One region of the Sphingobium sp. FG11 genome, then DNA from elsewhere that is predicted to be linked to it. Evidence: riboswitches for the same ligand, from Rfam matches in the RefSeq annotation. Region 1 holds a riboswitch; each other region holds the start of a gene.
What was found. Region 1 has a riboswitch for cobalamin ahead of ACODSN_RS11210 (TonB-dependent receptor). Riboswitches for the same ligand answer to the same signal wherever they lie in the genome.
Positions count from the first base shown of each region.

Region 2: it holds a riboswitch for cobalamin, as region 1 does, so the genes downstream of both, ACODSN_RS01145 (DUF1636 domain-containing protein) here and ACODSN_RS11210 (TonB-dependent receptor) in region 1, are expected to answer to the same signal.
Region 3: it holds a riboswitch for cobalamin, as region 1 does, so the genes downstream of both, ACODSN_RS13900 (TonB-dependent receptor plug domain-containing protein) here and ACODSN_RS11210 (TonB-dependent receptor) in region 1, are expected to answer to the same signal.
Region 4: it holds a riboswitch for cobalamin, as region 1 does, so the genes downstream of both, cobW (cobalamin biosynthesis protein CobW) here and ACODSN_RS11210 (TonB-dependent receptor) in region 1, are expected to answer to the same signal.

Region 1 covers NZ_JBMDKW010000011.1:78,119-84,077, forward strand. The annotation lists gene ACODSN_RS11200 (ATP-binding protein) at 1-134, shown strand, start outside; gene ACODSN_RS11205 (hypothetical protein) at 91-975, opposite strand; cobalamin riboswitch at 1,192-1,433, shown strand; gene ACODSN_RS11210 (TonB-dependent receptor) at 1,610-3,754, shown strand; gene ACODSN_RS11215 (PepSY domain-containing protein) at 3,798-5,183, shown strand; gene queA (tRNA preQ1(34) S-adenosylmethionine ribosyltransferase-isomerase QueA) at 5,115-5,959, opposite strand, start outside.
Region 2 covers NZ_JBMDKW010000001.1:222,493-228,451, reverse strand. The annotation lists gene glk (glucokinase) at 1-272, shown strand, start outside; gene eda (bifunctional 4-hydroxy-2-oxoglutarate aldolase/2-dehydro-3-deoxy-phosphogluconate aldolase) at 272-889, shown strand; gene ACODSN_RS01165 (hypothetical protein) at 947-1,459, shown strand; gene ACODSN_RS01160 (ABC transporter substrate-binding protein) at 1,472-2,320, opposite strand; gene ACODSN_RS01155 (FecCD family ABC transporter permease) at 2,382-3,404, shown strand; gene ACODSN_RS01150 (ABC transporter ATP-binding protein) at 3,398-4,186, shown strand; cobalamin riboswitch at 4,207-4,399, shown strand; gene ACODSN_RS01145 (DUF1636 domain-containing protein) at 4,584-4,991, shown strand; gene cobT (nicotinate-nucleotide--dimethylbenzimidazole phosphoribosyltransferase) at 4,988-5,959, shown strand, end outside.
Region 3 covers NZ_JBMDKW010000017.1:48,706-54,664, forward strand. The annotation lists gene ACODSN_RS13895 (peroxidase-related enzyme) at 244-849, shown strand; cobalamin riboswitch at 917-1,167, shown strand; gene ACODSN_RS13900 (TonB-dependent receptor plug domain-containing protein) at 1,381-3,294, shown strand; gene ACODSN_RS13905 (NAD(P)/FAD-dependent oxidoreductase) at 3,434-4,660, shown strand; gene ACODSN_RS13910 (2'-5' RNA ligase family protein) at 4,673-5,224, opposite strand; gene ACODSN_RS13915 (peroxiredoxin) at 5,197-5,736, opposite strand; gene ACODSN_RS13920 (sugar transporter) at 5,843-5,959, shown strand, end outside.
Region 4 covers NZ_JBMDKW010000003.1:49,466-55,424, forward strand. The annotation lists gene cobN (cobaltochelatase subunit CobN) at 1-744, opposite strand, end outside; gene cobW (cobalamin biosynthesis protein CobW) at 754-1,791, opposite strand; cobalamin riboswitch at 1,973-2,205, opposite strand; gene ACODSN_RS03265 (NAD-dependent succinate-semialdehyde dehydrogenase) at 2,285-3,739, opposite strand; gene ACODSN_RS03270 (acetyl/propionyl/methylcrotonyl-CoA carboxylase subunit alpha) at 3,819-5,657, opposite strand; gene ACODSN_RS03275 (carboxyl transferase domain-containing protein) at 5,662-5,959, opposite strand, start outside.

The DNA.
Region 1 (5,959 bases):
ACATCGCCGACAGCGCGGATTTCGGCGGGCATGAGGTGCTGCGCAAACCCTATACGCTTGCGGCGCTCTCGATGGCGCTGTCAGCCGCGCTTATCGAATCGCCCCTGCCCGGAACAGCCGCGGCAGCAGAGTGATCGCGCCCAATAGCGGCCAGCGCCGCTGCCACGGCCGGATGCTGATCGCGGTGCCGGCATGGCGGTTGATCTTCCAGGCGAGGTAATCGATCCCCCCGGCATAGGTGAAGCTGGCCTTGGCGAGCCGGACGACCGACAGATATTTGCCCCGCCGCTGCAACGCGCGCCAACGCCGCGCTGCCTGGTCGGTCGGCAACGAGGCGGGCAGGCCGTCGGCAAGGGCCGCGTCGCCAAAACGACGATAGCGATCGGGGTCGGCGTCCACGATCGACACCGACCGCCCCGTCTTTTCCGCCCGCAATTCGGCATTATAGGTCAGCGCAAAGCCGGTGCGCCAAAGCGCCAGGCTATCGTCAGCCCCACCCGCCATCGGCCGGGCGAGCGACAACAGGGTCGGCGCGGCCGTGGCCACCGCCGCGATTGCGCCTTGCCGCGCGCCCTCATCCGCTGCCCAAAGCAACCGCGATGGCTGGGCAAAGCGCGCCCATACCGAGACATTATCGGCATCCGGCCCGCACAGCCGCGCGAAATCCGCTTCGGACAGGACGGCATATTTGGCGATCAGCCCGCGATGCTCGAATGGAAAGACGTTGGGCGGAATCCGCCGGTTGGCCGCCGCGAGCCAGCTTTTCCCGTAAGCCGCGCGGTAATCCGACACGATCAAATAGAAGTCCAGCATCAGCCCGTCGAGATTGGCTTCCCGAAGGCAGGAGCCATAAAAGAGCACCGCTCGCGCCGCATCGGGATATTGCGCCGCCAGCGCCCCCGCCATCGCGGCCGCGCGCGGATCAGCAGCAGCGGCAAGTTCCGCGGTGACGAGAGGGAGCAACTGTGTCGGCATATGCTAAAGGCTGGTCCGCTAGATATCGGTCATGGGAGAACGGGCCTGCGCCCGGATTACTTCCCTGCCCAAGATAGGGAATTTCGTCAAATCTCGGGCTGGCGCGTCCACCGGCCGTGGCACGGAACGTCGCCCACCCGTCTCCTGTGCCTGCCGTTAAGCTTGCGGAACGGAAATTTGCCAGCTAGGGGCGACGCGTTCGGGACAATTTTTCGTCCCGCGCATGATCGCGCCGGTGCCTTGAAAAGGGCTTAAAAGGGAACGCGGTGCGGATGGCTGGCCCATCCCATTCCGCGGCTGTCCCTGCAACTGTAAGCGGTGAGTGCGACGCACATCGCTTTCTCCAAGCCGGAGGAAGCAGCCACTGGGCCGGACGCTAAGTCATGCGAGGCCTGGGAAGGCCGTGCATCGCGCGATGACCCGCGAGCCAGGAGACCTGCCAGCGTCTGGTCGCTCTTGCCCGGTCCAGGGGATGGTCACGGCACGGTATCTTTCCGTTTGAGCGACGAACGGGCGGTGGGGGCCGCATCGGTTCGCGTGGCGGTCGCCTCGGGCGTCCGGCTGTCCGCGCGCGCCGACCGTCGTTGGCGGCACGTCTCCACCCTAGTGTCGCTTGACGCCGGGAAGACATGCAATGGAATGGAAAACGATAGGATTCTGGCTGGCGACGGGGCTGGCCGCAACGACGACACAACAGGCGCTCGCGGATAGCGCCGCCAGTGATTCAACGGATATCATCGTGTCCGGCGTCCGGCCCGGCGCTTTGACGCAGGCCAGCGAGACCGGATCGCGGCTGGGGCTAACCCCGCTCGAAATGCCCGCCAGCGTCGCGCGGATCGACGGCGATACGATACGCGCGCGCGGCGATCTCGACATTCTCGCCGCCGTTACGCGCGCGCCGGGCGTCACCTCTTCGGCCAATCCGGGCAATGGCGGCACAGCGCTGACGATGCGCGGCTTTTCGGGGCAGGGTTCGGTGCTGCAACTGGTGGACGGCGTGCGCCTGTTCCCCGTCGCGGGCACCATCACCTTCCCGACCGACCCCTGGAATGTCGAGCGTATCGAACTGTTGAGCGGCCCTGCCTCGGTCCTCTACGGTCAGGGCGCGCTGGGCGGCGCGGTCAACGTCACCACGCGCGCACCTGACGTGGACCGGATGGTGATCGACGCCGAAGCCGGCTATGGATCGCAGAATAGCTGGCGCGCGGCAGCCGGCGTCGGCGGGCCGCTGAGCGAGCAATTTTCCTATCGGGTCGACGCCAGCTACCGCCGGTCGGACGGCTATGTTGATCGCGGCGATTCCAAAAGCCTCGCCTTGTCGGGCGCGCTGCGCTTTCGCCCGAATGAGCGCTTCTCGCTCACCCTGCGCAACGATTATGGCAATCAGCGGCCGATGGAATATTTCGGCACGCCGCTGACCGACGGCGAACTGGTCAAGGGCAACCGGCGACGCAATTATAACGTTGCCGACGCCAGCCTCCATTATCGCGACAACCGCACCACATTGACGGCGGAATGGACGGTGGCCGACGGCATCACCCTGTCCAACGCCGCTTACCGCCTTACATCCAAGCGGCTGTTCAAGAATCTGGAGAGCTATTTCTATAATGGTAAGACCGGGCAGGTCGACCGGATGGACAATCTCGGCATCGTCCATGACCAGACCCAATATGGCGATCAGGCGAGCGTCCGCATCAGCAAACCGATTGCGGGCCTCAAAAATGATCTGGTCGTGGGCTTCGACGCCAACCTCATCAAGCTGACCTACTCCAATGATTTCGGGTCTGACCCGCAGGAGGATTCGGTCGATCCCTTCAGCTTCGCACCGGGCCTGTTCTATGACACGCAGGGGATCGCGCCCCGCTATCGCACGCGGACCAACGAATATAGCGTCTTTGCCGAGGACCGGCTGGCGCTGACCGACCAGCTTTCGCTGGTCGCCGGCATCCGTCACGAGCGCGACAAGGTGCAGCGCCGCAACATCGTCTATAATCCGGACGGCAGCACAGGCGAAGTCAACGCTTTCCCCAATGGGGCGACGAGCCGGACATTCCGCAACACGACCTGGCGGATCGGCGGCGTGTATCAGCCAACATCGAATATCTCGCTGTACGGCCAATATGCGACCGGCGTCGATCCGCTGGGCACGCTGACGACCTTTACGACGAACAAGGCGCAGTTCGTCTTTACCAACGCCACCGGCGATCAGGTCGAAGGCGGGGTCAAGGCCATATTCCTGGGCGGACGGGGCAGCGCGACGCTGGCGGCCTATCGCATCGTGAAAAAGCGGCTCGCCTTTCAGCAGACGCCGACCACCGACATTCTGCAAATCGGCCAGCGTTCCGCCAAGGGGGTCGAGGCGTCGCTGACACTGCAACTGACCGACCGTTTCGGCATCGACGCCAACGGCACGGTGTTGAACGCCAGATATGATAATTTCGTCAGTGCAGGCGATGTTTTCACCGGCAACACCCCGCCCAATGTGCCCGAAGTCTCAGCCAATCTGGCGCTCTACTGGACGCCGGTCGATCGCTTTCGCGCCAATACCAGCCTGCGCTATGTCGGCCGGACCTTCTCCGACAACCGCAACGCGCATCGCGTGCCGGGCTATGCGGTCGTCGATGCGGGGCTGACCTATGAGTTGACGCCCAATCTGGGCGCAAACCTGCGGGCCTATAATTTGTTCGACAAACATTATGCGACCACCACCTATAATGACGATCAGTGGATTTTGGGGCGTCCCCGCTCCATCGACATATCGGTGACCGCGCATTTCTGATGCGCGCGCCCGATGGCGGCATCGCGGCAAGCGGTGGCTGTACCTGACCCATCGCTGGGTCGGTATCGTCACCGGCTTGTTGCTGGCGATGTGGTTCCTGTCGGGCATCGTCATGATGTATGTGCCATTCCCATCGCTGACCCAGAAGGAGCGGCTGGCGGGATTGGCGCGCATCGACTGGACCAAGATGCAGGGCGCGGCTCGCCCGGACGTCTGGCTGCAACAGGGACCGGAGGGGCCGATCTGGCTCGATGATGCGGCCATTTCGGCATCGACCGGGCGCGCCGTCGCTCCGGTCGATGGCCGGCAGGCAGCGCGTATCGCCGCCGCATTCGGCAGAGCGCCGGTTGCCGCCACCGAACGGGTTGAGCGCGACCAGTGGACGGTCGCGGGCGGGTTCGACCGCTATCGCCCGTTATGGAAGGTCTCCCTTGATCGACCCGACGGGCTGATCCTCTATGTAAGTTCGATCACCGGAACGGTCGTGCTCGACACCCATGCGAGCGAGCGCTTCTGGAACTGGCTTGGCTCGGTTCCCCACTGGATCTATCCGACGATCCTGCGTCAGGATCAGCCGCTCTGGCGACAGGTAATCCTGTGGACGTCCGGCGCGGGCATCGTCGGCGCGGTCAGCGGCATGTGGATCGGCGTGCTGCGTGCACGACTGCGCCGCCGCTACAAGGGCGGGCGCGTGTCGCCCTATCGCGGCTGGCAATGGTGGCATCATATCATGGGGCTGTTCGGCGGCACGATGCTGGTGGCGTGGATCATCAGCGGCTGGCTGTCGGTCGATCCCAACCGCTGGTTCGCCAGCAAGGGCCTGGGCGAGGCGGCCCACGCCGCCTATGCCGCGCCCGGCACGCCGCCCGCCATAGACTGGCGACGGCTGGGGAGCATGCCGCAGGCCAAAGAGGCCCGGCGCATGCAGATGCGCTGGATCGACGGCACGCCGCTGCTCACGCTATCGCAGCCGGATCACGCGGATCTGATCCTCGACGCCCGCTCGCTGCAACCGATCACCCTGGCCCCACGCCGCCTGATCCGTGCAGCCGGGCGGATGGTGCCTGGCGCGCCCATCGCGGCGGTCGAATGGCTCACCGCGCCGGACGCCTATTGGTATGAAGCCAAGGGCCGCGTCGAATTGCCGGTATTACGCATCCGCTTTGCCGATCCGGCGCGCGACTGGATCACGATCAGTCCGCGCTCGGGCGCGATCCTAAGCGAGATCGACGCGCGCCGCCGCCTGTACCGCTGGCTGTTCGATGGCTTGCATCGCTGGGATTTCAATGGGCTTATCACCCGGCGGCCGCTTTGGGATATTTGGATGGGCTTCTGGCTGGCGGTCGGCACGATCGTCTCTTCAACCGGGGTCGTGCTGGCGATCCGGCGACTGAGGAGACCTCTCCATCGACGAACCGCGCGGCGGTAGCAGCAGCGACGAGTCCCCGTAGCTATAGAAGCGGTAGCCTTGCCGGATCGCATACCCATACGCGGCCTGCATCGTTTCGACACCCATCAACGCGCTGACCAGCATGAACAGGGTCGATTTTGGCAGGTGAAAGTTTGTCATCAGGCCATCGACCGCGCGGAAGCGATAACCGGGCGTGATGAAGATGCGTGTCTCGTCGGAGAAGGGCGCGATCAGCCCATCGTTCTGTGCGGCGCTTTCCAGCAGGCGCAGGCTCGTCGTGCCCACCGCGATCAACCGGCCGCCCGCCGCCCGCGCGGCATTCAGCCGGTCCGCCGTTGCGGCGTCGATGCGGCCCCATTCGGCATGCATGCGGTGGTCGTCGGTATCGTCCGCCTTGACCGGCAGGAAGGTGCCCGCGCCGACATGCAGGGTCAGCGTCTGCGTGCCCACGCCCGCCTGCGCCAGCGCCGCCATCAGTTCGGGCGTGAAGTGCAGCGCGGCCGTGGGCGCGGCGACCGCGCCATCTTCCCGCGCGAACATCGTCTGATAATCGCTGCGGTCACGCTCGTCGGTCGGGCGTTTGCTGGCGATATAGGGCGGCAGCGGCATGCGCCCTGCCCGCTCCAGCAGCACTTCTACCGGCTCCTCGCCTTCGAACGACAGCGTGACGCCGCCATCGTCATCGCGCGGCCCGGCGATCGCCGTCACCCCCGCGCCGAAATCGATGCGGTCGCCATCGCGCACCCGCTTGGCGTTGCGCAGAAAGGCCTGCCATTGGCGCAGGCCCAGTCGCT
Region 2 (5,959 bases), on a different contig from region 1:
ATACTTTCGCCCGCGCCGCCTTTGAGCGCTTCTGCCTCTGCTTCGGATCGGTGGTCGGCGATCTGGCGCTGGCCCATGGTCCCCATACCGTCGTGCTGGCCGGGGGCCTGACCCAGCGGATGCGCGACCTTTTGCCCGGCAGCGGCTTCCACGCGCGCTTTTCGGCCAAGGGACGATTCGAAAGCCTGATGAAATCCGTGCCGATCCGCATCGCGCTGCATGATGAGATCGGCCTTTATGGCGCCGCCGCCGCCTTTCGGGAGAAGAAATAATGTCGCTCGATGTTCGGCAGGTGATGGAGCTGGCTCCGGTCATTCCGGTGCTGGTGATCGACCGGGTCGAGGATGCGATCCCCATTGCGCAGGCTCTGGTGAGGGGCGGCCTGCCCGCACTCGAAGTGACGATGCGCACGCCTGCCGCGCTGGAGGTGATGCGCGAAATGGCCCAGGTTAAGGGCGCCGTAGTGGGCGCAGGCACCGTCCTCAATCACGCGCAGCTCGATGCCGCGCTGGAGGCGGGCGCGCGCTTCATCGTCAGTCCCGGCCTTACCGAACCCTTGGGCAAGGCCGCGATCAGCGCCAATATTCCCTTCCTGCCGGGCACCGCGACCGCAGGCGACATCATGCGCGGCATGGACCTTGGCCTGTCCCACTTCAAATTCTTCCCGGCCGAGACATCGGGAGGTCTGCCCGCGCTCAAGGCGCTGGCCGCGCCGCTGCAATCCGCGCGCTTCTGCCCCACCGGCGGGATCACCGCGAAAAGCGCGCCCACATGGCTGGCCGAATCCTTCATCACCTGCATCGGCGGTAGCTGGGTGGTGCCCAAGGGGCCGGTCGATCCCGCCGCGATCGAGGCACTGGCGCGGCAGGCCGCCGCTCTCCCGCGCTGAACGACGCGCGGGTTCCGCCCATTGCGCCCGCGCCCGCGCCGTCCTAGATGCTCTGCCATGATCCTGCGCCGGCTGCTCCCCTCCCTCATCCTGCTGCTGTCCGGTTGCGCCGGCGCGCAAACGGCCTATCCCTCGCTCGCCAAACGGCCGATCGAGGATGCCCCGGTGGCGCAGCCTTCACCGCCGCCGCCACCTGCGCCCGCCGACCCTTCGCTCGCGGCGGACATCGCCCGTCTCGCGACGCAGGCCGATGCCGGTCGCAACGCCTTCGACAAAGCCTATCCCGCCGCCGAACGCGCGGTGCGGACGGCCAGCGGCGCACCCGTGTCGAGCGATGCGTGGGTCGCAGCCCAGACGGCAATCAGCGCCCTCGAAGCCGCGCGCAACGACAGCGTATCCGCTCTTGCCAGCCTCGATGTCCTCTATGTCGAGCGTAACAACGCCATTGCGGACGGCAAGGCACAGGGCGGAGCGGACGCCATCGACGCCGCCCGCGCCGGGGCGCTCGCGACGGTGGATGCGCAGAATGACCGGATCGACGCGCTCAAGGGCCGCCTGACTCCTGCCTGAAGATTCCGAAACTTAGCGGCGCGCCCGTAACTGGCGTACCAGTGATTCCGCCGCCAGCACATAGGCGGGGCCGCCGCATACCGTCCACGCCTGCGGAATGCGCAGACGCGGGATATGGCGCAGCAGCGGATGGTGCAGCATTTCCGTGCCCTGATCGGTCACCCGGTCGGTCGCGCTTTCCACGATGAGATAATCGGGCCGCGCGACCATCAATTCCTCCAGGCTCATCTGCGACAGCACCGGCTTGCCGAGCCTACCCGCCAGATTGACGAGGCCCACACGCCTCATCAATTCATCGATCAGTGTCCCCGTCCCGGTCAGGAATCCGCGCCGCTGGTAATAGGCCGCGACCTTGCCTTCCCCCGCCTTTGGCAGCGCCGTCAGCGCCCTGTCCATCCGCGCGACCAGCGCCTCGCCTCGCGCGACATGGCCGACCGCCGCCGCGACCGTGCGGATCTGCGCGACGATATCGGCATAGCTTTCGGCGCTTTCGAGCGGGACGGTGCGATAATTCTGTCCCGCCAGTGCCTCCATCATCAGGCCGCGCCGCGCGGGCGCGCCCACCACCAGATCGGGGCTGATCGCCATCACTTCCTCGGCGGCGCTCGACAAGATGTGGATGCGGCCAACCTTGTCCGCCGCCGCCGACAATTCCCGATTTGTCGCGTTCCGGGTCAGCCCTGCAATCTGCGCAGGGTCGGCAAGCGCAAGCAGATACTGGTCCGCGCACATGTTGAACGACACGATGCGCTGGGGCCGTGCCACGGGCCGGGCCGCCGACGCCATCACCCCCGCTCCGACCGGCAGCATGACAGCGATCAGGGCCAGATAGGCCGTGCGCGGGGATTTGAACCATGGCATAGAGCGCCATCCATAACGCCCCACAAGCGCGAGACAAGCGCAGCCGGGGCGATCGATCCACATGCGAGACGCCGTGCCGACCGCCCAACATCCCGTCCTTCGCCATCGCGCGCTGATCCCCGGTCTGATCCTGCTGATTCTGCTCGCGGCCGTCGCCTCGCTCTCGATCGGCGCGGCCACGATTGCGCCCACGCGCCTGATGGCGGTGCTGGCCGGTCATGGCGATCCGCTCGCGACGGCGATCCTCCTCGACCTGCGCCTGCCGCGTGTGCTGGTGGGCCTGATGGTCGGAGCGATGCTGGGTCTCGCTGGTGCGGCCCTGCAAGGCTATCTGCGCAATCCGCTGGCCGAACCGTCGGTGATCGGCGCGTCCAACGCGGCGGCTCTGGGTGCGGTGGGCGCGATCTATTTCGGCCTTGCCCAATGGAATCCGCTGATGCTACCCGCGCTCGCAATCGGCGCAGGCCTGCTCGCGCTCGTCCTGCTATTCACTCTGTCGGGCCATTCGGAAAGCCCGCTGACGCTGATCCTCGCGGGCATCGCGGTATCGACCATGGCGGGCGCCGGGATCAGCCTTGCGCTCAACCTCTCCTCCAATCCCTTCGCGGCGATGGAAATCACCACCTGGCTGCTCGGCTCGATCGAAAATCGATCGGTCGATCATGTCTGGATCGCCCTGCCCTGTATCGTCATTGGCGCCGCGCTGCTGCTGTTCGACGGGCGCGCACTCGATGCATTGTCGCTAGGCGAGGATGGCGCGCAAGCGCTGGGTGTCGATCTGCGGCGGACGCGGCTGCGCCTGCTGCTCGGCGTCGGCATCGGCGTGGGCGGCGCAGTCGCGGTGTCGGGATCGATCGGGTTCGTCGGGCTGATCGTGCCGCATCTGGTGCGGCCGTGGACGGACCGGAGTCCCTCGGCCGTTCTCCTTCCCTCGATGCTTGCGGGCGCGGTGCTGCTGACACTCGCCGACATAGCGGTGCGGCTCATCTCCACGCAGAATGAGCTAAAGCTCGGCGTGCTGACCGCTTTTCTCGGCGTGCCGGTCTTTCTCGTCCATCTGTTGCGGGAGCGGCGGCTATGGTGAGCGTGACATTCGACCGCCTCTCCGTCCGGCTGGGGCAGCGGGCGGTGGTGGATCAAGTCAGCGCGACCCTCGCGCCCGGATCGCTGGTCGGCATCATCGGCCCGAACGGCGCGGGCAAATCGATGCTGGTGCGGGCCATGCTGGGCCTCGTCCCTCCAAGCGAAGGATCGGCCCTGATCGATGGCCAGCCCGTGACCAGCATCGGCCGCCGCGTCGTCGCACGATCGATCGCCTATCTCCCGCAGGGCCAGACGCTGCACTGGCCGCTCTCGGTCGAGCGGCTCGTCGCACTTGGCCGTCTGCCGCATTTAGGTCCGATGTCGCATATCTCCGACACGGACCGGGAGCAGGTGGCGCAAGCGCTCGACCGTGCCGATGTCGGCCATCTGCGCGACCGGATCGCCACCGAATTGTCCGGTGGCGAGCGGGCGCGGGTCATGCTGGCGCGGGCGCTCGCCGTCGGCGCGCCGGGTCTGGTCGCCGACGAGCCACTCGCCGCGCTCGATCCGGGGCATCAGCTCGACGTCATGGAATTGCTCGCGCGCGAGGCGCGGGCCGGGGGGCTGGTGATCGCCGTGCTGCACGACCTCATGATGGCGGCTCGTTATTGCGACCGCCTGCTGTTGATGCGGGAAGGCCGCCTTATAGCGGATGGCGCGCCCGCAGAAGTACTGACGCCCGAAAATCTGGCGGCGGTTTATGGCATCAGGGCGCATATCGACCTCGCTCATGCCGCGCCGCTGGTCGTGCCGCTCGAAAGGATCGCCCCGCGTCCCGATTGACGCGGCGCGATGCTCGACTTATGGCCCACGGCGCGACAGGTTCCCCTTTACGGGGATGAAAATGGGAACGGGGTGATAATCCCCGGCTGCCCCTGCAACTGTAAGCGGCGAGCCATCGCGCATCATGCCATTGAGGTCGATCGATCTTGAGAAGGCGGCGCGAACCGGCATGGACCCGCGAGCCAGGAGACCTGCCGGTCGCGGTCGTCCTTCGTGCGGACAGGGTGTTCCGGGCGGACGGGGGTGAACCCGAGAGACGACATGGCCGGCCGCGCTTTGCGGGTCTGTCTGGCGCGTCCAAGCGCCGGGCACGTCCCGCATCGACGGCCCCGATGTCGTAGGGTGCCTGTTTGATGATCCTCATTTCCTGTCCATTCATCGTCGCGAAGGCGCGAGGATGCTGAAACCAGTCGAAGACGGCCCCGCCATCGTCGCCTGCAACACCTGCCGCCATTCGGCGGAGGCGAGAGAAGATGATGACGGCTCGCGTGGCGGTGCCCGCCTCGTCGCGGCGCTCCGCGACGCCAAGGCGTCTGACCCGCGCTATGCCGACATCGCCGTGCAGGAAATGCCCTGCCTGTTCGCCTGTAGCGATTTCTGCACGGTGCATCTGCGCGCGCCGGGCAAGGTCGGCTATGTGCTGGGGCGGTTCACGCCCGATGGCGAGGCCGCCCGCGCGATTCTGGATTATGCCGTCCATTATGCGGCGAGCGATCATGGCCGCGTGCCCTTCGCCAACTGGCCATCGGGGGTGAAGGGCCATTTCATCACCCGCACGCCGCCGCCGGGGTTTGTCGCGGAATGATCTTTTCCCATATCGCGGATTTCGAGGCCGCACTCCACGAAAGCATCGCACCAGACGAAGCCGCAATCGATCAGGCGCGCGAGCGGCAGGCGCAACTCACCAAGCCCGCCGGATCGCTCGGCCGACTGGAGGATATCGCGATCTTCTTCGCCGGATGGCAGGGTCGTGCTATCCCCCGCATCGATCGGGCGCGCGCCGTGATCTTCGCGGGCAATCATGGCGTGACCGCGCGGGGCGTCAGTGCCTTTCCCGCCGAAGTGACCGCGCAGATGGTGGGCAATTTCAGGGCGGGCGGCGCCGCCATCAACGCGCTGGCCGGCGCGGCCGGACTCGACCTCAGAATCGTCGCGCTCGATCTCGACCGGCCGACCGCCGACTTCACGATTGCCCCCGCGATGACGGAAGCGGAGTGCCTGACGGCGCTGTCGGCGGGCGCGGACAGTGTAGATAGCTCGCTCGACCTGCTCGTGCTCGGCGAAATGGGTATCGGCAATTCGACGGCGGCAGCAGCGTTATGCGCGCGCAGTCTGGGCGGCGATGGCGCTTTATGGGCCGGGCCGGGCACCGGCGTCGATGATGCCGGCATCGACCGCAAAATCGCCGTGGTCGACAGCGCCCTCGCCTTTCACAGTGACGCCCCGGCCACCGCATTCGAAACGCTCCGCCGGGTCGGCGGGCGCGAGATCGCTGCGATGGCGGGCGCGATTTTGCGCGCGCGCCAGTTGCGCGTGCCGGTGCTGCTCGACGGGTTCATCAGTTGCGCGGCCATCGCGCCGCTCGCAACGGCCGCCCCACAAATCACGGCGCATTGCCTGGCCGGTCATTGTTCGGCGGAGCCGGGCCACGAAGGATTGCTCAAAGCCTTGGGCCTCAATCCCCTGCTGCGGCTCGACATGCGGCTGGGTGAAGGCAGCGGCGCGGCCGTCGCCGCCAACATCGTCCATGCGGCGCTGGCGACGCACGCACAG
Region 3 (5,959 bases), on a different contig from region 1:
AGAGGAGCGTGGCAAGGGCGTGAATGAGATCGCGATCATCATAATAGGTAAATCGTCGGCCAAGGCTGGTGCGCAGTTAAGATATCGCAGGAAAGCATAGTAAGCAGATTTAAGGTGTGTCCGTAGCAGCCAAGATTCAGCCAGAAAAATTCCCGAAACACCGGAAGTAGCGGCGGCCTCCGCAGATGACAGCGCAACCATATCCGATTATCACCACACGAAATGATAATTGGAGAGACGCTGATGGCTGACCGCAAATCGACCCTGACCCCGGAGTTCAAATCCAACGACCCTTATGCCTATCTGCCTGGGGTTGAAGGCTATGAGCTGCCGCAGGAATGGGTCGATACCATGCCGGTACCCGAACTCCATTCCACGCGCATTCTCGCGGGCTATGACGAGGCCGGTTATGCGCGTGCGGGCGCTTTCATGTCTCCCATCTTCCTTGATCCGGCCTATGGGCTGCTGACCCTTGCCGAGCGCGAGTTCATCGGCGTGATCGTATCCTCGATCAATGCCTGTCCCACCTGCCTGCTCATTCACGGGCACAAGCTGGGCGAAGAGATTGGCGATCATGGTCGCGCGCGGCGTATCGCGATCAATTACCGCACGGTCGAACTGACCGTCGAGGAGCGCGCGATCGCCGATTATTGCGTCAAGCTGACCGAACAGCCCGGACGCATGGAAGCCGCCGATGTGCGGGCGTTGCGGGATGCAGGCCTGAGCGACGCGAAAATCTATTATGTGATCGAACTGATCGGCGTGTTCAACCTGACCAACCGGATGACGTCGGGCTACGGCATGCGTCCGGACGATGATTTCCTCGCGTCCCTCGCGCCCTCGGCATGAAGCGGCCAAACAAAGCCGTTGGCCTGACGCGCAAACAGGATTAAGGGCCGGCTTGGCGAGGTTCTGCCTTGCCGAAGATCGCGCTGGTGCCCGCAAGGGCTTAAAACGGGAATGCGGTGCGGATGATCGGCTTTCGGGTCGGATCACCCGATCCGCGGCTGTCCCTGCAACTGTGAGCGGTGAGCGAGATGTGCATCTTCCGTCATGCCGCATGACGGAGGTCACTGGGGCGAACGCATAAGGATGCGCGTTCCGGGAAGGCCGCACAGCAAGCGACGACCCGCAAGCCAGGAGACCTGCCAGCGCACCGGTCGCTCTTTGTCATGGTCCAGGGAAAGGTCATGGCACGGTCACTCTCCGTCTGAGCGACGAATCCATGCGGCCAGGGCCGCATCGGTGCGCGGTCGGGGGTAATGTGCCTGCCCCCTGCCCTGCGCCGACCGTTCGTTCGCGTGCAGGCCGACGCCGGCACAAGCGATAGCGGCAAGCCCCCGCCGGACGTTGCTCCAAGGCGCCAAGGGGGTATTGACCATGACGACATCCAGATTCCGCGCGCTGATGAGCAGTGCATTATTCCTGCCCGTCGCGGGCTTCGCGCAGGCCGCCGCCGCTGACGAGCCGGCCAAAGTGACCGACACGATCCTCGTCACCGCCAGCCGGGGCGATGGCGGCATTTCCACCGCGACCCTCGGCTCGTCGGCCACGGTCATCCAGCCGGTCGATCTGGAAAATCGCCAGACGACGATCCTCTCCGATGTGCTGCGCGATGTGCCGGGCATTGCGGTCAACCGCACCGGCCCGGTCGGCGGCAAGACGCAGGTTCGCATTCGCGGCGCGGAGGCCAATCATACGCTGGTGCTGATCGACGGTATCGAAGCGGCCGATCCCTATGCCGGCGAGTTCGACTTCGCGACGCTGACGTCCGATCCAGGCGCGCGGGTCGAAATCCTGCGCGGCGAGCAGAGCGCGCTCTACGGCTCCGACGCGATCGGCGGGGTCATCAACTATATCACCGCCAGCGGGCGCGAGATGCCGGGCTTCGCGGCGCGGCTGGAGGGCGGATCCTTCGGCACCCTTGAGGGAGCGGTGCGCGGCGCGGGCGTCGTGGGCGATCTCGATTATGCCATTGGCGGCTCCTATTCGGGCATTGGCGGTTTCGTCGTCGCGCCGGGCGGCTCGCGCGACATCGGATCGAAGATCGGAACCGTGCATGGCAAGTTCGGCTATCAAATCGGCCAGCTCACGCTGCGGGCCGTCGCGCGTTACAATTACACCGATGCGGACCTCAACGATCAGGATTACTTCCTGACCGGCAATGCGATCGATTCCGGCGGCCACTATACCAACAGCGCCTTCTATGCGCTCGTGGGCGCCAATTACAGCACACAGGATGGCCGCTGGACCACCGACCTCAGCGCCCAGCTCAACAATTCGCGCCGCCGCGCCTTTGATGACAATGGCGTCGAGACTTTCGGCAATACCGGCCGCCGCCGCAAAGTGTCGCTTGCCTCGACGCTGAAACTGGGCGACGACACTGTCACCCATGCGATCACCGGCGCGGTGGATTATGAGCGGGAGGAGTTTCAGGGCACCTCGCTGTTCCTCACTGGTCCGAACCCGTTCAACACGACGGATAATTGGGGCATCGTCGGCCAGTATCAGCTGACCGTCGGCGACCGGATCGGCGTGGGCGGATCGATCCGCAAGGATTTCAACAACCGTTTCAGCGATTCGACCACCTGGCATGCACAGGCCAGCTATCGCTTCGATTTCGGCACCCGCCTCCACGCGGCGGGCGGCACTGGCGTCAAGGCGCCCGACTTTTTCGAACTGTTCGGATTTTCACCGACGAGCGGTTTCGTCGGCAAGCCCGACCTGAAGCCTGAAAAGTCGACCGGCTGGGAAGTGGGCGCGGAACAGTCGTTCCTGGGCGGCCATGGCCGGATCGACGTGACCTATTTCAACGCGAAGCTGCGCGACCGCATCATAACGGTCTATTTTCCCGTCTACACCGTCGATAATCTCGCGGGAAAATCCCCGCATGAGGGTGTCGAAGTGTCGGCAAACTTCGTGCTGCCCGCAGGCTTCCGGTTCGATGGCGCCTACACCTATCTGACCGCGAAGGACGAAAACGACCTCCGCCTGGTGCGTCGCCCCGGCAATATCGGCAGCGCCAATCTCGCCTGGCGGTCGAAGGATGACCGTTTCGGCGCGAACGTAACGGCGCGCTATAATGGCAAGGCGCTGGACACCAATTTCGCGACCTTCAACGTCGAGACGCTCAAGGCCTATACGGTGGTGAATATCGGCGCGGATGTGCAGATCATGCCGGGCCTCTCACTATACGGGCGGGTCGAAAATCTGTTTGACGAGGAGTATCGCGAGAATATCGGCTTCCAGACCGCAGGCCGCGCCGCTTATGGCGGCTTCAAAGCCCGCTTCTGACCGTCATGAAGATCGAGCGAGGCGACCCTATCCGGTCGCCTCGCTCACCGCGGCCACCCATCGTCCGCTGCGGTTTCCCCTTGAAAGCCTGTCCAAAGCGGGCCAAATCACGCCGCAACGAATATGCTAGGGGGATGCAGTGAGCTATTATGACGTTCTGATCGTGGGTGCGGGCCATGCCGGCGCTCAGGCGGGAATTTCGCTGCGCCAGTCGGGCTTTGAAGGGTCGATCGCGATGATCGGCGACGAAAAGGACCCGCCCTATGAGCGCCCGCCCTTGTCCAAGGAATATTTCGCCGGCGACAAGAGCTTCGACCGCATCCTGATCCGCCCCGCCTCCTTCTGGGAAGAGCGAAAGATCGACATGCTGCTCGGCCACCGCGTCAAAAGCGTCGATCCGGTCGGGAAATTCGTGACCGTGGGCGACCGCGAGATCGGCTATGGCAAGATGATCTGGTGCACCGGCGGCAATCCGCGCATGCTGACCTGCAACGGCGCCGATGCGCCCAACGTCCATGGCGTGCGCCGCCGCGATGATGTCGACGCGATGATGGCGAAGATCGACAGCATCAACCATGTGACGGTGATCGGCGGCGGCTATATCGGGCTGGAAGCGGCGGCGGTGCTGTCGAAATTCGGCAAGAAGGTCGTCCTGCTCGAAGCGCTCGACCGGGTGCTGGCGCGGGTGGCCGGTGAACCCTTGTCGCGCTTTTACGAGGGCGAGCATCGCGCCCATGGCGTCGACCTGCGCACCGACGCGAAGATGGATTGCATCGAAGTGACGGACGGTCAGGCGACCGCCGTGCTGATGCAGGATGGCGAGCGGATCGCAACCGACATGGTGATCGTCGGCATCGGCATCGTCCCCGAAACCGGCCCGCTGATCGCGGCGGGCGCGGTGGGCGGCAATGGCGTGGATGTGGACGAATATTGCCGCACCTCGCTGCCCGACATCTATGCCGTGGGCGATTGCGCCGCGCATGAAAATCACTTCGCCCGTGGCGCGCGGATGCGGCTCGAATCGGTGCAGAACGCCAATGATCAGGCCAAGACCGCCGTCGCGCACATCATGGGCAAGGAAGAAGCCTATCATGCCGTGCCCTGGTTCTGGTCGAACCAATATGATCTCAAGCTCCAGACCGTCGGCCTCTCCACCGGCTTTGACCAGACGATCGTGCGCGGTGATCCGGCGACGCGCAGCTTTTCGGTCATCTATCTGCGTGGCGGCAAGCTGCTCGCGCTCGATTGCGTCAACGCGGTGAAGGATTATGTGCAGGGCCGCGCCCATGTGATTGCGAGTGCGGCGCTCGATCAGGCGCAACTGGCGGATGCTTCGGTGCCGCTGAAGGAAGTCGGGCTGGCCTGATCCGGCCTGACCTTACCCCCTGAACCTGTATTCAGCCGCCAGTTCCCACGGCCCGCCGCGATAATGCCATGCGGCGAGGCCGGCAATGGCGAAAGACCGGGGCCGGAAGTCCGTCTGCAACCGCACAGCGAGCGCCTTCGCCTCGGCGGGCGAAACCTTGTTCTGCACCGTGACATGCAGCCGGGGCCGCGCCTGATCCTGTGGCGTCAGCATACCCGCAAATGCCTCCGCGAGCGCATCGCGGATCGCCATCAGCGCCGGGCTTTCGATCCGGTAGGCGACACCCCGCCCCAGCAGCATTAGTTCGGCCAGCCGAGCGGGCGGCGGCGGCGCAGCGCACAGCAGGCGCAAACGCTGCTTCACCTCCGCCAGCGCGGACGGCGGCAGATGGTGAAACAGCGTGATATGCGCCGGCAGCACATTGCGCTCGGGCGGAAAATGCGCGCGGCGCAATCCGTCCGCCCAGGCGAAGTCGGCTGCGCCCATCAGCGCCGTCACGATGATGGGCGCGCTGTTTGCGCTATCGGCCAATCGATTCAGGCCGATGCGTACGCCTTCAGCCATTCCAGCACCGGCTCGGGCCGCGTCTCGCCATAGGGGTCGTCATCCTCGCCGACATCGTTGATCCCCGGCTCCTCGAACCATGCGACGACCTTGCCGTCATCGACCACCATCGCATAGCGCCAGCTGCGGTCGCCGAACCCCAGATGGTCCTTCTTGATCAGCATGCCCATGCGCCGGGTGAAATCGCCCGATCCATCAGGCAACAGCTTGACCTTCTTCACGCCCAGATGCTTGCCCCACTGATACATGACGAAGGCGTCGTTGACAGCGATGCAATAGACGTCATCGACGCCAAGCGCCCTGAAATCATCGTAAAAGCGTTCGAAAGCCGGACATTGTTCGGTCGAACAGGTGGGCGTAAACGCGCCGGGCAGCGAGAATACGACCACCCGCTTGCCCCGGAACAGGTCGCCGGTCTGGACATCCTGCCAGCGGAACGGGTTGGGGCCTTCGATGCTGTCGTCCCGCATACGGGTCTTGAGCGTCACATCGGGTACGGAACGTCCCTGCATGGAGGATCTCCTTTACGGCTGGGTACGCGGTTTCGCGCAACCTTCATTTGGTATATGATCGGCAATTGGTGAACCCGCAACGGGGCGCCGGGAGGGGAAAACGATCATGCGCGCCACTCGATCCTTCATCGTCATCGGCATTATCTTGGCTTTATGGAACCTGATGGGCGTTGCCGCCTTCGTCATGCAATATGGCGCGGACCTCGATCAACTGGCCAAGACC
Region 4 (5,959 bases), on a different contig from region 1:
GGCTTCGGGACTTTTGAGCGACGGCGCGAAGATCGACAGCGCCGCGAAGCCGCGCCTTTCGAACGCGGCAGTCAGTGACGCGAAGGGATCGAGATCATACGCGGTCAGATAGGAGCGGTAGAAGATGATGAGCACCAGCGGCCGCTCGGGATCGCGCGGGAAGGCTTCGGGATCGACAACGCCCAGCGCGGGATGCCAGCCGCCGACCAGCGGCAGCGGCGCGCTATGCTGCGCCGACTCGTCGATCAACCCGGCCGCCTGTGCAAGCATGGCCAGCGCGGCCTGCGCCGATTCCGCCCCGCCCGCGTCACACAGCCGCGCCAGGTCGCGCAAAACGGGCACGGGCACGGTCGACGCGGCATCGAGCCGCCCGTCTTCAAAGCCGTCGGCGGGCAGCACCGCCAGCGCGACGCCGCGCGAACGTGCCAGCGCCTCGACCTGTTGCAGCCCATAGCTCCAATAGGGGGTGCCACCGATCAGCCGGATCAGGATCGCCTTCGCGCCCGCCAGCGTCCGCTCGACATAGGTGTCGACCGACAACGGGTGCATCAGCGTCGCCAGACTGGCGAGCCGGAGCGTCGGAAAGCCAGCATTGAAGCCGCGCGCCTGATGCCATGCCGCCGCGAACGCGCCAAGGTCGCTGTCCGAAAAGGACAGGACCACGAGATCCGCGGGCGACTGCCCGAGATCCTGCGGGACGGCATTTTCCTCCATCCCGTGCGTTTCGCGGAAGATGACGTGCATCGCGCGCTTTTATCCCAGCAGTGTCGCGCGGATCGCGTCGGCGTCGATATGGTCATGCTCGGCGATGACGACCATCGTCGTCCGCCGTGCTTCGTCCGGCCGCCATGGCCGGTCATATTGGTGCCGCACCCGCGCGCCGACCGCCTGCACCAGCAGCCGCATCGGCTTGCCCGCGACGGCGGCATATCCCTTCACCCGCAGGATATTCTGGTCGCGCGCGAGCGCCTCGATCCGGGTGGCGAGCAAAGCGGGATCGGCGATTTCGCCCCATTCGACCACGATGCTGTCGAAATCCTCATGCTCGTGATCGTCCTCGCCATCATGATGCGACGGGCGCGCGGCGATATCATCCTCGGCGGCAGCGGAAAGACCCAGGATCAGGTGCGGATCGACCACGCCTTCGGTCAGTTCGATCACCGGCACGGGCCGGGGCGATTCCGCCGCGATGACGGCGCGGGCGGCGGCGACGCCCTCCGCCCCGGCGAGATCGACCTTGGTCAGCAGCACCATGTCGGCGCAGGCAAGCTGGTCCTCGAACACTTCGGACAGCGGCGTTTCATGGTCGATGCCGGGATCGGCGGCGCGCTGCGCGTCGAGCGCGGCGACATCGGGCGCGAACCGGCCCGCCGCGACCGCTTCGGCATCGGCCAGCGCCAGCACGCCGTCCACGGTGATGCGGCTGCGGATCGCGGGCCAGTCGAACGCCTTGAGCAACGGCTTGGGCAAGGCCAGTCCGGATGTTTCGATGAGGATATGGTCGGGGCGCGGATCGAGCGCGAGCAGCGTTTCGACGGTGGGGATGAAATCATCGGCCACGGTGCAGCAGATGCAGCCATTGGCCAGTTCAACGATATTTTCCGCCGGGCAATCGGGAATGGCGCACGACGCCAATATGTCGCCATCGACGCCGAGCGAACCGAACTCGTTGACGACCACCGCCAGCCGCCGCCCGCCCGCATTGCGGATCAGGTGGCTGATGAGCGTGGTCTTGCCGGCGCCCAGAAAGCCGGTGACGATGGTGACCGGCACCTTGGACAGGTCGGACATGGATAACTCTCCGCGCGCCGGAGCGAGACAGAGCGGGGCTTGCCGGACAGGTCCGGTCGGCGCGCAACGACGGGCGGGCGCGACACATCGCCCATAGCCACGCGACCGTGCAGCCCCAGCCGCACAGTTCGTCGCTCAGACGGAGAGTTACCGTGCCATGACCATCCCCTGGACCAAGGCAAGAGCGACCGGAGCGCCGGCAGGTCTCCTGGCTCGCGGGTCACAGCTTGATGCACGCCTTCCCGAACGTGGCGCCGATGCGCCGTCCAGTGACCGCTCCCTTGATGGGGAGCCTGTGCATCGCGCTATCCGCTTACAGTTGCAGGGACAGCCGCGGATTTGGGCGCTTTGGGGCGCCCGCACCGCATTCCCGATTAAGCCCCGAAAGGGGGCACCGGCGCGATCATGCGAGGTCCGGCTTTACCCGGTCCTTGCGCGCTCGCCCTAGATCAAAACCGGCCCCAAGCCAATGCTGTTTTGCCAACCCGCCGGGTCAGCCCGGAGCGCCGATGCCCATGCAGAGATATTTCAGCTCCATATAATCGTCGAGGCCGTGGCGGGAGCCTTCGCGACCAAGGCCCGATTGTTTCACCCCGCCAAAGGGGGCGACCTCGGTGGAGATGAGGCCGGTATTGATGCCGACCATGCCCGCTTCCAGCGCTTCGGCGACACGCCAGACGCGGCCAAGGTCGCTTGCGTAGAAATAGCTGGCGAGGCCGAACTCGCTGTCATTGGCGAGGCGGATCGCCTGCGCCTCGTCAGAAAAGCGGATGACCCCGGCGAGCGGTCCGAACGTCTCTTCGCGCGCCAGCTTCATGTCCGGCGCGACATCGGCGATGACGGTCGGTTCATAATAGAAGCCGCCAAGGCTGCTGCGCCGCCCGCCCGTCAGCAGCGCGCCACCGCCTTTGATCGCGTCGGCGACATGCTCCTCCACCTTTTCGACAGCCTTGCCGTCGATCAGCGGGCCGACCGCTGTGCCTTCATCCAGGCCATAGCCGACCTTGAGCGCCTTCACCTTCCCGACCAGTTTCGCGACGAAGGCGTCATAGACACCGTCCTGCACGTAAAATCGATTGGTGCAGATGCAGGTCTGGCCGTTGTTGCGGAATTTCGACGCCATCGCTCCTTCGACCGCCGCGTCGATATCGGCATCGTCGAATACGAGGAAGGGCGCGTTACCGCCCAGTTCCATGCTGGCTTTCTTCACCGTGTCGGCGCAGGCGCGCAGCAGCGCCCGGCCGGTCTCGGTCGATCCGGTGAAGCTGATCTTGCGCACGAGCGGGTTCGTGGTCAATTCGCCGCCGATTGCGCGCGCGGAGCCGGTGACGATGTTGATGACGCCCGCCGGAATGCCCGCCTGCTGCGCCAGCACGCCCAGCGCCAGCGCGGAAAAGGGGGTCGCGGACGCAGGCTTGATGACGATCGTGCATCCCGCCGCGAGCGCCGGGGCCAGTTTGCGCGTGACCATCGCGGTCGGAAAATTCCAGGGCGTGATCGCGCCGACGACGCCGACGCCCTGTTTCAGCACGACGATGCGCTTGTCGGCGGCGTGGGAGGGCACGACCTCGCCATAGGCGCGCTTGCCTTCTTCGGCGAACCATTCGACAAAGCCCGCGGCATAGGCGATCTCGCCCTTCGCCTCGGCTAAGGGCTTGCCCTGCTCGCGGGTCAGCAATTCGCCCAGCGCATCCTGATTCGCCATCATCAGATCGAACAGCCGCCGCAGCAGCGTCGCGCGGTCGGCGGCGGTGCGGGCGCGCCAGCCGGGCAGCGCCGCCTGCGCCGCCGCGATGGCCCGCGCCGTTTCCGCCTGCCCCATGGCGGGCACGCAGCCCAGCCTGACGCCCTTGCCCGGATCGGTGACATCGACGGTTTCGCCACTGTCGGCGTCGCACCATTGACCGTCGATATAGCATTGTTCGCGCAGGAAATCGGCGTGGGTCATGATCGGCGATCCTCGAAGCAGGCGGGCGAAGATGCGCCGCCCCGCTCCCTCATTACGAGCCTGCCGCGCGGATGTTCCCTTATTCGGCCTTGTCGATCTTGGCCAGCAGCGCGCCTTCGCTCACCTGCCCGCCCTCGCTGGCGTTGAGCGTCGCGATGATCCCGTCAAAGGGCGCGACGAGGCTATGCTCCATCTTCATCGCTTCCAGCGTGAGGAGCTTCTGCCCCTTCGTCACGGTGTCACCGGCGGTGACCATGACGGCGATGATCCGGCCCGGCATGGGCGACAGGATCGCGCCATCGGACGCGTCCGCCCCGCCGGCACCGCCCGCCCGGAAGGGCGAGAGCCGCCAGACCTGCCCGCCCTGCGCCACCAGCATATCGTCGCGCGGCGCGGCATCCTCCTCGCGCGGATCATAGGCGATCGTGATCGCCTCGCCATCGATCAGGAAGTGGCCTTGTCCCCGTCGCGGCGCGTTCAGGCGGAAGCCCGCCACCGTGCCGCCCAGCGACAGGGCGGCGGCGGCATCGGCCAGCGCGGCGGCGTCGGGCCGGGTTGGCGGCATCAGCGCATCGCCTTCCCGCGCGATCAGGCCGGTGTCGAGCCGTGCGGCGGCGAAATCGGGATGGCGCAGCGCCTTCACCAGAAATCCCGCATTGGTCTTGAGCGGCCAGACGGCGCTGTCGTCCAGCGCCCGCGCCAGATCCTCGCGGGCGGCGTCGCGGGTCGGACCATGGGCGATGAGCTTGGCGATCATCGGATCGTAGAAGGGCGAAATCTCCGCGCCCTGCCCGACGCCGGTGTCGATGCGCACGCCATCGCCCAGATCGAAGCGGTCGAGCCGGCCGATCGAGGGCAGGAAGCCCTTGGCCGGGTCCTCGGCATAAAGACGCGCCTCCATCGCCCAGCCGGTGATCGACAACTGATCCTGCGCCAGCGGCAGCGACTCCCCGCTCGCCACGCGCAACTGCCATTCGACCAGATCCTGCCCGGTGATCGCTTCCGTCACCGGATGTTCGACCTGGAGCCGCGTGTTCATCTCCATGAACCAGATGCGGTCGGCGCGCAGCCCTTCCGACCCGTCGGCGATGAACTCGATCGTCCCGGCGCCGACATAATCGACCGCCTTCGCCGCGTTGACCGCCGCCCGGCACACCGCTTCGCGCGTGGCGGCGTCCATGCCCGGCGCGGGCGCTTCCTCGATCACCTTCTGATGGCGGCGCTGGAGCGAACAATCGCGTTCGAACAGATGGACGACCTCGCCATGGGCGTCGCCGAAGATCTGCACTTCGATATGGCGGGGGTTCGTCACCCATTTTTCCAGCAGTACGGAATCATTGCCGAAGCTGGACGCCGCCTCGCGCTGACAGGACAGCAGCGCGTCGGCGAAGTCGCCCGCGCTGTCCACCTTGCGCATGCCCTTGCCACCGCCACCGGCTACGGCCTTGATAAGGACGGGATAGCCGATCGCGTCCGCCTCCGCCCGCAGACGATCGGGCGACTGATCCTCGCCCAGATAGCCGGGCGTAGTGGGAACCCCGGCGGCCTGCATCAGCGTCTTGGCCGCGTCCTTGAGACCCATCGCGGTGATGCTGGACGGATGGGGACCGACCCAGATCAGCCCGGCGTCGATCACCGCCTGCGCGAAGGCGGCATTTTCCGACAGGAAGCCATAGCCCGGATGGATCGCCTCCGCCCCGGCCGCCAGCGCGGCGGCGATGATGGTGTCGCCCAGCAGGTAGGACTGGCCGACCGGCGACGGCCCGATATGCACCGCCTGGTCGGCCAAGCGGACATGCAGCGCATCGGCATCGGCGTCGGAATAGACCGCCACCGTGCGAATGCCCAGGCGGCGGGCCGTGCGGATGATCCGGCAGGCGATTTCGCCGCGATTGGCGATGAGGAGGGACTGGATCATCGATTTACATCCGGAACAGGCCGAACTGCGCGCGATCGGCGATCGGCGCGTTCAGCGTAGCGGCGAGGGCGAGGGTGAGGACGTCGCGCGTCTGCGCCGGGTCGATGACGCCATCGTCCCACAGCCGCGCGGTGGCGTAATAGGGATTGCCCTCTTCCTCATATTTGGCGCGCACCGGGGCCTTGAACGCTTCCGCTTCCTCCGGCGTCCACCGCGCCGCGTCGCGATGCACGGTGGCGAGCACCGACGCCGCCTGCTCGCCGCCCATCACCGAAATGCGGGCATTGGGCCAGCTGAACAGG